Regions from separate parts of the Buttiauxella agrestis genome, predicted to be linked through region 1. Evidence: predicted binding sites of a transcription regulator. Region 1 holds the regulator's gene; the other holds the start of a gene.
The links. The regulator PurR, encoded in region 1, represses purine synthesis genes. The targets are predictions, from matches to a motif close to CANGCAAACGTTTGCNTG.

Region 1 (7,554 bases):
AAGCTCGGAACCACGCCCATTTTACCGATGGTGCGCAGGTGAATGGCACGACTGCGCAGCAATAAGAAGGCCAGCGGGAGCGTTGAACCTACGCCCCCAATCAGTAGGTAGTGATCCCAGAAACCTTGCAGATAGATATGCGGCAGAACATTGCCTGCGGCGAGCGCGGTCTGGTTAGCGGAAAGGTTCGCCATCCAGAACGGGTTCATAATCCCGGTGACGATTAACGCGCCGTGAATACCGGCAAACCACAGGATTTGGCAGATAAACACGGAAATCAGAATCGCAGGCAAGGAGTCTGATGCTGAAACCAGTGGCGCCAACAGGTGCATAATCGCTTCAGGAATAATCATGCCGGTGGTGGACTCGATGAACAGGTTCAGCGGGTGCAGCGTGGCGACAATTACGACCACCGGGATCAGGATTTCAAAGGAACGCGCCACGCCGGTGGGCACTTCTTTTGGCAGGCGAATGGTGATGTTGTGGCGCTTTAAGAACGCATACATTTCACTGGCGTAAATCGCCGTAATCAGCGCGGTAAAGATGCCCTGGCCCGAGAAATACTGCGTCGAAATTTGCCCGTCTTTATAGGGCGCGGCAACCAGCAAAAAGGCCATAAATGCTAACAGACCCGTCATGATAGGGTCGAGCTTGTAATGCTTGCCAAGACTTGCGCCGATACCGACGGAGATAAAGAACGTCATCACGCCCATGCTGAGGTTAAACGGCAGCATGAGTTGTTCACGATAAGTGAGCGAGAAATTCAGCCACGAGCGGGCAAAACTCCAGGTGCTATCAGGCGAGAACGGCGGGAAAATAAACACTAACAAGAACGAACCGATAATCATGAACGGCAGAGCTGAGATAAAACCATCGCGGATAGCGATGACATGGCGCTGAGAACCCATTGCTCCAGCCATGGGGGTGACTTTGTGCTCAATCACATTGACCATTTTTTGGTAGATGCTCATGGCGGTATCCTTGTTATTGTTTCGGGAAGTGCAGTTATTGTGAAACAAAACGGAAACCGGTTTCCAACTGAGAAGCGAATAAATGTTAACGGGATCAAACTCGGGAAGAAAGGAGATATGGAAACGTGAGGAGGGTCACGCTTTGTTAAGAAAATGCTACGGAATTGCAGCGAATAGTGACCCCGGAGATACCGGGGCCATTATTCATTAATGTGGAACACGTAAGCCGTCTTCAATGCCGCGACTAAAGACAATTTGCCATAGCTGAATATCACGGGCGCGGAAGGCTCCGGCACAGGCATTCAGATAATAACTAAACATGCGTTGAAAACGTTCGGAATAGTTATCGGCGATTTCAGGCCAGTGGTGCAGGAAACGCTCATTCCAGGCCATCAATGTTTTATCGTAATCGGCACCAAAGTTATGCCAGTCTTCCATCACGAAATGCCCTTCGCTGGCTTGTGCAATCTGGCGCACCGATGGCAGACACCCATTCGGGAAGATATATTTATCAATCCACGGATCCACGTTGTTATTGGTTTTATTAGAACCAATGGTGTGCAGGAGGAAAATCCCTTCCGGTTTCAGATTACGGTCGGCGACACTAAAATAGGTGGCATAGTTTTTTGGCCCGACATGTTCAAACATACCGACGGAAACAATGCGGTCAAATTGCATATCCAGTTCGCGATAGTCTTGCAGCAAAATAGTCACATCAAGACCCGCACACCGTTCCTGCGCCATTTTTTGTTGTTCGGCAGAGATTGTGACACCGTGCACCGCGACGCCGTAATGTCGGGCCGCATATTGTGCAAGACCGCCCCAGCCGCAACCAATATCCAGCAGCGTCATTCCCGGTTCCAGTTGGAGTTTATCGCAGATCATTTTTAGTTTGGCATTCTGCGCGTCGCCGAGCGTGGTGGCTTCTTTCCAGTAACCACAGGAATATTGCATATGCTCATCAAGCATGCGGCTAAATAAATCATTGCCAAGATCGTAATGTTCTTTGCCAACAATCCAGGCGCGTTTTTTAGATTGCAGATTCATTATCCGGGCCGCGGCAATACGCAGTGTGTCTTTTAAATGGCGGGGAAGTTGATTCTCCAGTCCGGCACGAATGGTGTTATTGAAAAATATATCCAGACGCTCGCAGTCCCACCAACCGTCCATATAGCTTTCACCCAGCCCGAGTGTACCCTCTTGCAGGACGCGTTTAAAAAAATCGGGATGCTTAACCTGTATATCGAAAGGGCGCGGGCCGTTGATTTCCACACCGGCTTTAGCGAGCATTTCGTTAACAATTCGATACCACGGGTTATTTCTTATGCTGACTTCTTCTATACACGATGAACTCATAGCTTCTCCATCACCATTGTGTGAGGAACCTTCAAACAGCGTAGACGCTATTTTGGGCATGTGAGAAATGTCACGGAAAAAACCGTGAGCCTGATATCCGACGTAGAACAGAGAAAGGGGCGAGTGCCCACAAAAAAAGCTCTCAAAACAACAAACGGGAGCACAAAGGCTCCCGTCACGATTTCATTATAATTGTGCTGACAACCGAGCCGCTAATGAGTATAGGCTCGCCTGTTTAGTGATTCAATGAAATATTGTTAGCACGCTAAGTTATTCACTCATATCACTAATGCGCGTCGGATTCAGCAGCTTGCCAGACCTCGACATTTTTACGGCGCTGCATCAGATAACCTAACATTGCCAGCGCAATGGTCACCAGCATCACGCTGGTGGTCGTCAGCAGCGGCGTTGCCACAAGCCAGGACACCATCAAACTTGCCAGGAAGCACAGGCCCAATTGCAGCGTGTTTTGCAGCGCAGCGGCTTTACCCGTGGCCTGCGGGAATGGCAGCAGTGCTGAAGCGACAACGATGGGGTAAATTGCACCGTTGGCGATTGCCATGATACAGAATGGGATCAGCAGCAGCGTCAGGGTCGCGTGACCGCTTATCGAAACCGCCCAGGTGCCGAAAATACTCAGCGTATATAAAGCCAGCAGCCAGGGCAGCATTTGCTTACCGTTCCATTTTTGCAGCGCGCTGCGACAACCGTAACCGCCAATCAGGAAGGCAATGGTTTGTGGCACGTAGCTCAGGCCGATTGCCGCCGGGCTGTAACCCATATCGTTCAGGATGAATGGGGAACCGGTCAACCAGGCAAAGAAGCTTGCGGAACAAGCGGCATAAATCAATACGTTGCCGCTATATACGCGATTGCGCAGCAACGACATAAAGCTGACTTTATTGTCTTCCGTTTGCGGGTGATGCTGAGTGCGTGGCTTCAGGCGCAGCGTTGGGATCATCAGCACCAGGGTGATTCCAAACAGGGTGGCGAAGATCGCCTGCCAGTCGAAGTGCACCAAAATCCAGCTACCGAGCAGCGGTGCCAGTGCCGGAGACAAGCCAACCAGCGGCATAATCGTGGCGAAAATACGATTTGCGCGATTCGCCGGGTAATAATCCGTCACCAGTGCCTGCCAGCTCACCGCCGCAGAACACACACCCACGGCCTGTACAAAGCGCAGGACCAACAGCGCGGTGGCGCTTTCGACCCACAACATGCCGATACAACCGACGGCAAACAGGCTCAACCCGGCCAGTAACACAGGTTTGCGGCCGAAATGGTCAGACAGCGGCCCCCACATTAACTGGGCGAACGCAAATCCGGCGAGGAACAAACTCAGGCTTGCGCTCACCGCGGAAGCATCGGTCTGTAAATCTTGCTGAATAGCCGCGAAAGCTGGCAGATACATGTCTGTGGCGAGGAACCCCAGCACACTTAATCCGGCCAGCCAGATAAGAAATCCTTTTGATGGTTGCATGTTTTTCTCTTGATTTATCTTGCAGGTTGATTGCCGCGAGAGTGTACGGAGTGCAATTACGCTTGTGAAACGCTAATATTTGTCTATTGCGTTCAAAAAATTTGTGAGCAGAAAAATGTGGTCAGAATATTCGCTGGAAGTGATAGATGCGGTGGCGCGCAATGGCAGCTTCAGTGGTGCTGCACAGGAGTTGCACCGCGTTCCGTCTGCCATCAGCTATACGGTACGGCAACTGGAAGAGTGGTTAGCTGTGCCGCTGTTTGAACGCCGTCACCGTGACGTGGAATTAACCCCCGCAGGCGTCTTTTTTTTGAAGGAAGGGCGCTCTGTTATCAAAAAAATGATGACGACACGGCAACAGTGCCAGCAGATCGCAAATGGATGGCGCGGACACCTGGCGATTGCGGTCGATAATATTGTAAAACCGGAGCGCACGCGCCAGCTGGTGTTGGATTTCTACCGTCATTTCCCGGATATCGAGCTGCATATTTTTCAGGAAGTTTTTAACGGCGTGTGGGACGCACTGGCGGATGGGCGCGTTGAAGTTGCGATTGGCGCCACTCAGGCTATTCCTGTCGGTGGGCGTTTTGCCTTCCGGGACATGGGGACACTGAGCTGGCGTTGCGTGGTGGCAGCGAATCATCCCCTGGCGATACAAGGCGGCACATTGAGTGATGACGACTTGCGAGCCTGGCCGTCGCTGGTTCTGGAAGATACTTCGCGTTCTTTACCCAAACGTATTACCTGGCTGCTGGATAACCAGCGGCGCGTAGTGGTACCGGATTGGGAATCGGGTTCCGATTGCCTGAGTGCAGGTTTGTGTATCGGTATGGTGCCATTGCATATCGCCAGACCGTGGGTAGATTCTGGTAAATGGTGCGAGCTGACGTTGGATAACCCATTCCCGGATGCCGCGTGTTGCCTGACGTGGAAGCAAAATGATGCGTCACCCGCGCTAGCCTGGTTACTAGATTATCTGGGAGATAGCGAAACGATGAATCAGGAGTGGTTGCAGGAGCCATTATAAATCGGGCAGTTCGTAGGGTGGATAAGCCGTAGGCGTCATCCACCATTTACGTCAGAACTGTCGGATGACGCTGCTGTACGGCCTACGATATTTTAGCGGCGATAATCGCGGAACGGACCGTCGGCTACGGAGCGGCGTTCAATCAGGCGCGGATGCACTTCAATTGATTGCGACTCTTCGCGTTTGTTGACGATACGGTCCAGCAGCATGTTAAACGCCGTTTCACCCAGCGAATCTTTCGGCTGGTGAATGGTGGTCAGGGCAGGCGAGAAGAAACGCGCATTGCGCACATTGTCGTAACCAATAACGGAGACATCCTGCGGCACACGCAGACCCATCTCATCAGCGGCACAAATCGCGCCCATCGCCATAATATCGCCGCCACAGAATACTGCCGTTGGACGATGAGACTGGCCGAGGATCTGCTGCATCGCGCGGTAGCCAGACTCTGGCTCAAAGTCACCCTGAACAATCCAGTTTTCTGGAATGGCGATACCGGCTTCTTCCAGCGCTTTCATAAAGCCTGCGTGACGACCACCGCCGGTATTACGTTCCATTTGGCCAGGAATGGCACCAATTTCACGGTGGCCGCGTTCAATCAAATAACGCCCGGCCAGATAACCGCCGTGGAACGCGTTATCGACCACTGAGTCGGTGAAGTCTGCGCGAGCTTCGCCCCAGTCCATCACCACCATTGGGATATGGCGGTATTCTTCGAGCATGGTCAGCAGATATTCCGGATACTCAGAACACATCACCAGCAGGCCATCGACGCGCTTTTGCGCCATCATTGATAAATAAGCGCGCTGTTTTTCAAAGTTGTTGTGCGCATTACCCAGAATCAGAGTGTAGCCTTTTTCAAAGCAGCTATTTTCCACGGCTTCGATGATCTCGGCGAAATAGGGGGCTTCGCTGGAAGTGGCAAGCAGACCAATCGTTTTGGTGTGATTAACTTTAAGGCTGCGTGCGACGGCACTGGGTGAATAGTGCAATTCTTTGATTGCCGCCCAGACCGCATTGCGTGTCTCTTCCGCCACAAAACGAGTTTTGTTAATCACATGTGATACGGTTGTAGTGGAAACGTTTGCGCGCTTCGCCACGTCCTTGATTGTCGCCATTAAATTTCACTCCAGGCCATATCGTAAACTCCTGATAACTAATATGTTAAACGTTTGCGTACACTGACTCCTGAGGCAACGTTTGGGTTGCGGGTATGCCGGGATTGCGACATAAAACGGAAGGAGGGCATAGAATTGATGGTACGCAATAAATTAGCGAGGGATTTTGGCCTATCCGGAAGAAAAGTGGAAGAGGGAAAAGCGATATCAGGTTAAAACCAGGAGGATTTTTATCTCTGGTTGTGGGAAAATCAATCTGACACACCGATTGTAAGGTAATTAAAAGGAGTTTAGCGATGAGCACAGATTTGAAATTTTCAATCACCACAACGGTTATTGTTCTGGCACTGATCGTATTTGGCGCGTTAACCGCCGTACTGCACTGATTAAAATGGGCCGCAATCGCGGCCCATATCTTTTAGGTTTTACGCTGCCAGATTCTTCGCAACAAATTCCCAGTTCACCAGCGCCCAGAAATGCTCAAGGTAGCCTGCACGAGCATTACGGTAGTCGATGTAGTAAGCATGTTCCCAAACGTCTACCGTCAACAGCGGTTTTGCCGCAGTGGTCAGCGGGGTGCCCGCGTTAGACGTTGAAACGATAGCTAATGCGCCATCTTCTTGCTTAACCAGCCAGGTCCAACCCGCGCCGAAGTTTTTGATAGCCGCGTCGGTAAACTGCTGTTTGAATTCAGCAAAGCTACCAAAAGATTTATTGATGGCTTCCAGCAGTGCGCCTGTTGGTTCGCCACCTGCGTTTGGCGCCAGACAGTTCCAGTAGAAAGTGTGGTTCCACACCTGTGCTGCGTTGTTGAATACGCCGCCTTCTGAAGTACGAACGATCTCTTCCAGAGTTTTACCTTCAAACGCGGTGCCCTTAACCAGATTGTTCAGGTTAGTGACGTAGGTTTGATGGTGTTTACCGTAATGGTATTCCAGCGTTTCAGCAGAGATGTGCGGGGCTAATGCATCTTTCGCATATGGTAGTGCAGGTAATTCGAACGACATTGCAAACTCCTTATTACCCGTCATTCTTCGGGCCGCATAGTAGGCTCAAATTATTTAGGGTATCTATTGTTAAACAAACACTTTTAGTGCGGGTTTAGGTTAACAAATTGAAAGGAAAAGCAAAAGAGAAACGCACTTGCCCTTTTAAGGGCAAGTGCGAGTTTTACGAAGAGGGATTAGCGAATGGTTTTTGAGGTCATAACGCGTTTGGCACCCACATAGTGGCGCTGCCAGTAATCTTCACTTAACGACGTGATTTGAATATCGCGACCCGTGCGAGGGGACTGGATGAATTTGCCATTTCCGACATACACGCCGACGTGGTCAGCGGTGCCGCGACCACGGGTGCGGAAGAAGACCAGGTCGCCTGTTTCCAGTTCGCCACGGTCTACTGAAGAAGCATCACGCAGGTGGTACATTTCGTTCGCGGTGCGCGGAATGCGGAATTTCACCAGGTCTTTGTAAGCGTAGTAAACCAGACCGCTGCAATCGAAGCCGGTATTTGGCGACGTGCCTCCCCAGCGATACGGTTTGCCAATCTGGCCCATCAATTTATTCATTGCCGTTTTTTGTGCTTTTTGCACGCGGACTTTAT
Region 2 (7,554 bases), 1.5 Mb from region 1:
AGGTCGCCGCGACTTTGGACTTTGGTGCGCCATTAGGCATGACGACTTTGCCATCAATGCCAAGAATGGCGCAGGAGAGTGAAACGCCCTGAGCGTGGTTGCCCGCAGAACAAGCAACCACACCTTTTCTTTTTTCTTCTTCAGTTAAAGAACTGAGTTTATTAAATGCACCACGAATTTTAAATGACCCCGTGCGCTGCATATTTTCAAATTTTAGAAATATCTCACCTTTACAACATTCGCTGAGATAATTTGAACGAGGCATTCCAGTTTTATAGATATATCCTGCGAGTCTTTTTTTCGCTTCAAGAACATCAATAATAGTAACAGGAAGTTCATAGTCGATATGCATGTTGACCTCAACATTTAAAAGCAAGAATGATTTATGGGGTGACTTTTATTAAGCCACCACTTTGAATGAGTAATATTTTATTGGTTACTTATTTAAGTTAAGCAACTTCAGTTAATTTGTCAGATTGAAATTTAATTCGTAATGAATGTTTTTTGGCTAGCTCAACTAATGTGGCAGCAGATCTATTAATTCGATAATTCTTAGACCAAACGGCAGCATATCGCGCGACAGGTAATTTATCCTCAACTGGGACTTTAATAAATTGGTTAGAGCCAAATGGGGAAATCATATCGCGCGGAATAACTGTCAGAAAACCTGCATTGAGCACCAGATTATAAATGGTTACTACTGAGTCCGTTTTTACGATATTTTCACTTTTAATATTGTTCTTTTGCAGTGTCGTCAGCAGTTCGCTGTAATATCCCATTTCCGTTTGTGGTAAAACCCATTGCTCATGACTTAATGCGCTGAGTGTGGTCGTCCCTTTAACTACCCGTGTTCGGTTGGCAACCAGTACAAACTCTGACTCGAACAGTGGCTCAATGTGCAAATCTTGTAGCAACATTTCGTCGCTCAATGTGCCAATAGCAAAGTCCAGGCGGCCATCACGGATTGCAGGCAAGAAAGAAGAAAGTTGGGCTTCGAACATCGAAACCTGAGCCTGTGGGAAAAGCTCTTTAAACTCTTTCATCATGCCGGGTAAAAAAGTAAAGCCGATAAGCGATGGGTAGCCAAATGACACATCCACCACGCTGTTACCCACCATGCGATTCATTTCACTACACATATTGCGCAATTCACGTGTGATGGATTCAGCGTGAGTCAGCAATACTTTGCCTGCTTCAGTTAATTTAACGCCGGTATTTTTTCTGATAATAAGCTCTAAACCAAAATACGATTCCATGTCGCTTATAATTTTACTGACAGCAGGCTGGGTCAGGCTCAGTTGTTTCGCCGCAGAACCAAATGATCCACTTCTCACCACTTCCTGAAAGACAAGCAGGTGTTGTGTTTTTGGTAAGGTATTATTATCCATTTAAATCTGCGCCTATTAACGTCCCATGCAGCAGATCATATCGAATTATGCATCAGTTGTAGTGTGCAGTGACTCACAATTACCAGACCGCTAATCGTATGCAAATCAAGCAAACAAATTTAATCCTTTCAAATCATAATGTTAAGCATTGGTCATTTGCATTTTACATGACAGAGGTCAACCTTAGCAGGAGTAATAAAATAAAGTTATGGTGATAATAAAATCATATCTGTACAAATAACTCCCACTTTTATAGGTACTTATAATAAAACTAAAATAATCTTATAAAATTGCCGAAATAAATAGCGTTCAGAAAATACTCGTATCAGAAAATATCATTTATGCCATCAGTTTATTTAAAAGCAATATGCTGGCTTTTTAAGCCTGGATTGCAGATAAAAATTTATTAAGGGTACAAAAAAGCCCGCACGAGGCGGGCTTGATTCAAGCATTCACTGCTTCAAATTACAGAACGTCTACTGCGTTCAGTTCTTTGAAAGCCTGCTCCAGACGGGTAATCATAGAAGTCTGTGCAGAACGCAGCCATACGCGTGGATCGTAGTATTTCTTGTTCGGCTGGTCTTCGCCTTTAGGGTTGCCCAACTGGCCCTGCAGGTAAGCTTCGTTAGCTTTGTAGTAGCTCAGGATACCTTCCCAAGTTGCCCACTGAGTATCGGTATCGATGTTCATTTTGATAACACCGTAGCTCACGGAATCTTTGATTTCTTGAGCAGTAGAACCGGAACCGCCGTGGAATACGAAGTTCAGAGAGTTGTGCGGCAGGTTGTGTTTCTTAGAAACATAATCCTGAGAATCGCGCAGGATAGTCGGGGTCAGAACCACGTTACCTGGTTTGTACACACCGTGCACGTTACCGAAGGAAGCCGCGATGGTGAAACGTGGGCTGATTTTGCTCAGTTCGGTGTAAGCGTAATCAACGTCTTCTGGCTGAGTGTACAGAGCAGATGCGTCCATATGGCTGTTATCTACGCCATCTTCTTCGCCGCCGGTGCAACCCAGTTCGATTTCCAGAGTCATGCCCATTTTGGACATACGAGCCAGATACTTAGAGCTGATCTCGATGTTTTCTTCCAGAGACTCTTCAGACAGGTCGATCATGTGGGAAGAGAACAGTGGTTTGCCCGTTGCCGCGAAGTGTTTTTCGCCAGCGTCCAACAGGCCGTCGATCCATGGCAGCAGTTTCTTAGCGCAATGGTCGGTGTGCAGGATAACTGGCACGCCGTAATGTTCAGCCATCTGGTGAACGTGGTGTGCGCCAGAGATTGCGCCCAGGATTGCAGCACCCTGAGGAACGTCAGTTTTCACGCCTTTACCCGCGATGAACGCAGCGCCACCGTTAGAGAACTGAACGATGACTGGTGCTTTAACTTTCGCAGCAGTTTCCAGTACGGCGTTGATAGAGTCGGTGCCTACGCAGTTAACTGCTGGCAGAGCAAAGTTGTTTTCTTTTGCTACCTGGAAAACTTTCTGTACGTCATCACCAGTGATTACACCAGGTTTTACGAAATCAAAAATCTTAGACATGTTTGGTTGTCCTGTATCGTCGGCCGTTAGAAAAAACGTTTGTGCCACCTAAGACTGAGCGGCAGCAAAAAACAAACGGGCAGGAAACCCTGCCCGTAATCATTACTTCTTAGCGCGCTCTTCGAGCATCGCTACTGCTGGCAGAACTTTGCCTTCCACGAATTCGAGGAATGCGCCACCACCAGTGGAGATGTAGGAGATCTTGTCAGCAATGCCGAACAGGTCGATTGCTGCCAGAGTGTCACCGCCGCCTGCGATAGAGAATGCTTCGCTGTCTGCGATTGCATTAGCAACGATTTCAGTCCCTTTGCGGAAGTTAGGGAATTCGAACACGCCAACCGGGCCGTTCCACAGAATGGTTTTTGCATTCTTCAGGATTTCAGCCAGTTGAGCTGCAGAAGCATCACCGATATCCAGAATCTGCTCGTCAGATTTAACGTCGTTTACAGATTTCAGAGTTGCAGTAGCAGTCTCTGAGAACTCAGTCGCAACGCGCACGTCAGCAGGAACCGGGATATCACAGATAGTCAGCAGGCGTTTAGCTTCGTCAACCAGGTCTGCTTCGTACAGGGATTTACCCACGTTGTGGCCTTGAGCAGCAACGAAGGTGTTCGCGATGCCACCGCCAACAATCAGTTGGTCAGCGATTTTAGACAGGGAATCAAGAACGGTCAGTTTGGTAGAAACTTTAGAACCGCCAACAATAGCAACCATTGGGCGAGCTGGTTCTTTCAGTGCTTTACCCAGTGCGCTCAGCTCTTCAGCCAGCAGTGGGCCTGCACAAGCGATGTCTGCAAATTTGCCAACGCCGTGAGTAGAAGCCTGTGCACGGTGCGCAGTACCGAAAGCGTCCATTACGAATACGTCACACAGTGCAGCGTATTTTTTAGACAGGGTTTCGTCGTCTTTCTTTTCGCCTTTGTTGAAGCGAACGTTTTCCAGAACAACCAGTTCACCCGCAGCAACTTCAACGCCGTCGAGGTAATCTTTAGCCAGACGAACCGGAGCAGACAATTTGTCTTTCAGGTAGTTAACAACCGGCAGCAGAGAGAATTCTTCGTTGTACTCGCCTTCAGTCGGACGACCCAGGTGAGAAGTTACCATCACTTTAGCGCCTTGCTTCAGGGCCAGTTCGATAGTAGGCAAAGATGCACGGATACGTGCGTCAGATGTCACTTTCCCTTCTTTAACTGGTACGTTCAAATCTGCACGGATCAGAACACGCTTTCCAGCCAGATCCAGATCGGTCATCTTAATTACAGACATGGTGAATCCTCTCGTTGATTCTTAAAGTTTTGCGGACGCTTTATGCGCCTTACCTGAAACCACTTGCGGCCATGACTAACGTCGTGTCGAGCATTCGGTTAGCAAAGCCCCATTCGTTATCACACCAGACTAGAGTTTTAATCAGATGTTGCCCACTGACCCGGGTTTGTGTGCCGTCAACAATGGCACTGTGCGGATCGTGGTTAAAATCAGTCGAGACCAACGGTAATTCCGTATAGTCAACTATACCATGAAATGAATCCCGTGCTGCTTTTTGCAGCAACTTGTTGACTTCATTGGCATTAACTGCATTTTTCACCGTCACGCTTAAATCGATTGCCGTGACATTAATGGTCGGAACACGTACCGCAATTGCTTCAAAACAGTCGTCAAATTGCGGGAAAATACGTGTGATACCGGCAGCAAGACGCGTATCAACAGGAATAATAGACTGGCTGGCTGCACGGGTGCGGCGCAAGTCCGGGTGATAGGCGTCGATAACTTGTTGATCATGCATGGCGGAATGAATCGTGGTGACGGTTCCCCACTCAATACCCCAGGCATCATCAAGCAATTTGATAATCGGAATAATGCAGTTTGTGGTGCAGGAAGCATTGGAAACAATGCGATGCTCAGCAACCACACTTTCATGATTCACACCGTAAACGACGGTGGCGTCGAGGTCGTTACCGCCAGGATGGGAGAAGAGGACTTTTTTGGCCCCGGCTGCCAGATGCGCTTCACCGTCTGCACGGGAGCCAAACACACCGGTACAATCCAGCACCACATCTACACCCAGTTCACGCCACGGTAAATTTTCGATTTCCGGTTCGTGCAAAATACGGATGGTGTCATCACCGACCCATAACTGGCTGCGTTCCTGACGCACGTCCCAGGCGAAGCGACCATGGCTGGTGTCGTATTTCAACAGATGCGCCATACCCGCAGCATCAGCCAGTTCATTGATTGCCACGACGGTAATTTCCGCACGGCGCCCGGATTCGTACAATGCACGTACCACGTTGCGCCCAATGCGACCGAAGCCATTAATTGCTATGCGAACGGTCATATCTCTCCTGCCAGAATCCCTGAGACTAAGTGGCTGACAGAGTAATCCAGCTATCGCCTGAGGGGAATCCTCGCACTCTCGAAACTGCAATTGTTTGCTCAATTGTCGAACATTCATTCGACTGAAACGCTTCAGCCATGTTAAGCGATAAGCGGAATAAATGGAACGTTACCCCAGTACAGGCAACCGATCTTCTGACGCAGGTCACATTTTTGATGGAATAACTGCAACGACAAATGCGCAAAGGACGAATAATAACCAGGGAGAATCAAGCGTGATAAAAAGGCCGGGCCGTTTTAAAGACCCGTTCCCTTTCAGCTTCGATGATAGCCGCCCTGATCGTCCATACGTAACGGCATGTCTGCGGGCTGGCTGTTTTCCAGCACACGCAATACATTCGGCCCGTCAGTCGCCTGGAAAAAGGCTTCGGCTTGTTCCCGGGTCAAACCCCCACGGACTTTTCTGCCAATCAGGCGCTCTGAGAGCATGTCAGGCGCAGCTGAAATGAAGACTGAGTAATCGCAATGTTCGCGTAGCGCTTGCCATTCTGGCTGATTGAGCAGCAACCAGTTTCCTTCGACCACCACAATCGGCGCTGTTACCGCAATCGCGTTTTCCACCGGATCGTGCAAATTACGATCGTACTGCGGCCAATGGCTTTCGGGCTTATGCAAATCACGCAACGCATCCGTCAGTTTCTGCACATTAAAGGTCTGCGGCGCACCTTTATGCTGCCTGAGATTGAATGCCTGTAGATAATCGTTGTAGTGGTGGAATCCATCCATCGGCAACGCCTGAATGGCAGTCAATCCAGGTTCTTGTGCGGACAAATATTCCCAAAATGCCACCAGCGTCGATTTTCCGGTTCCCGGCGGGGCGGCTAAAAACACCACCAGTCGGCGGCTTAACTGCTTTTGCTTCTCGGCTAATTGCTTAAGCAACGGCTTATGCAATGCGTCGACTTCTTCGTCGTTAAAATGGGCTTGAGTTTCTAATCCATTTATTATCAATGTGACATTCACCAGACTAGCTCCTTCAATAATGAAGTCACTGCCAGAGATAACGCCGTTTTCACCAGATTCCCATAACGCACTTCGGAATAAATAGAGAAGTCCGAATACTTCATGCTTTTAATTGCATTAAACAGCGTTGCGTTTTGGGTAATTGAATTAAGGTTCGCAATGAAATCGTAAGTAACATCATCATGAAACTGTATGGTTTCTTTGCTGTGCTGCACGAAATCACAAAACTGGCTAAAACAGGTAATATCGGCATACAGCCATTTATCCATTTTCCCCAGGGCGTAAATCAAGCGCAGCGCAACGTCGATATCATCAAGCGGCCCGCTTCTGGCAAGTAAAGGCTTAACGGCGTACTCGACTATCTCTTCATCATTATCAACAAATAACGAAGGCAGAAATTGCCTGATTCCTGAAAGCAAAATATCGTGAGCGACACTCATAAACGAGGCCAGTGAATTTTGCGCTTCCAGCCGCTCAAGCACATCATCTTCGTTCAACGTGGTCATCAATAGCTCAGTACATTAAAGGTGATGTAGGGAGTCTATAATATTACAAGTGCGCTCTATACCATTAATCAAGAGCGTTTGTGTGCGTACTACCTCACCTTCTTCACGCACACCTTGCAGAATATCGCCTCCCGTCACACCGGTTGCGGAAAATAAAACTTCCTCACTTTGGACGATTTCATTCAGGCTATAAATGCGGTTCACTTCGACGCCCATTTCAGCGCAGCGGCGATGTTCAGAATCCGCAATCTGGCGATTCGCATGAGACTCCCCTTTCGCCTGGCAAAAATCTAATAGCTCAATCTGCATTTCGCCCCCCAGCGCTTTCACCGCGCAGGCTGAAATCACGCCTTCTGGCGCACCGCCAATGCTGTACATCACGTCGTACTGGTTTTCCATCAAACACGTCATCACGCTGGCGGCAACATCGCCATCTGGTAGAGCAATCACTTTCACCCCAAGACTTGTGGCTACCGCTATCGCATCCTGATGGCGCGGCTTATCGAGCGTAACCATTCGCAGCCGTTCGAGCGGTTTACCCAGGGCTTTGGCAATATTGCGCAGGTTATCTTCAAGCGTTGCCGCCAGGTTGATCACCCCTTTCGCCTTTTTGCCGACGACCAGCTTCTTCATATACATATCCGGCGCATGAAGCAGTGAACCTTCGGGCGCGCAGGCCATCACTGCTAGCGCGTTGTTTTGCCCCATTGCGACCATGCGTGTGCCTTCGATAGGGTCAACCGCAATATCGATTTTTG

Region 2: a site for PurR is predicted at 5,448-5,465, ahead of epd (erythrose-4-phosphate dehydrogenase). Genes of this name have one in related genera too.

The regions. Positions count from the first base shown of each region.
Region 1 covers NZ_UIGI01000001.1:2,256,182-2,263,735, forward strand. The annotation lists gene DY231_RS10890 (PTS sugar transporter subunit IIC) at 1-971, opposite strand, end outside; gene cfa (cyclopropane fatty acyl phospholipid synthase) at 1,179-2,327, opposite strand; gene punC (purine nucleoside transporter PunC) at 2,614-3,807, opposite strand; gene punR (DNA-binding transcriptional activator PunR) at 3,923-4,834, shown strand; gene purR (HTH-type transcriptional repressor PurR) at 4,927-5,952, opposite strand; gene cydH (cytochrome bd-I oxidase subunit CydH) at 6,249-6,338, shown strand; gene sodB (superoxide dismutase [Fe]) at 6,378-6,959, opposite strand; gene DY231_RS10925 (C40 family peptidase) at 7,136-7,554, opposite strand, start outside.
Region 2 covers NZ_UIGI01000001.1:778,605-786,158, reverse strand. The annotation lists gene tdcB (bifunctional threonine ammonia-lyase/L-serine ammonia-lyase TdcB) at 1-352, opposite strand, end outside; gene tdcA (transcriptional regulator TdcA) at 450-1,388, opposite strand; gene fbaA (class II fructose-bisphosphate aldolase) at 1,854-2,933, opposite strand; gene pgk (phosphoglycerate kinase) at 3,036-4,199, opposite strand; gene epd (erythrose-4-phosphate dehydrogenase) at 4,249-5,268, opposite strand; gene DY231_RS03825 (nucleoside/nucleotide kinase family protein) at 5,583-6,290, opposite strand; gene DY231_RS03820 (MltR family transcriptional regulator) at 6,287-6,796, opposite strand; gene glpX (class II fructose-bisphosphatase) at 6,812-7,554, opposite strand, start outside.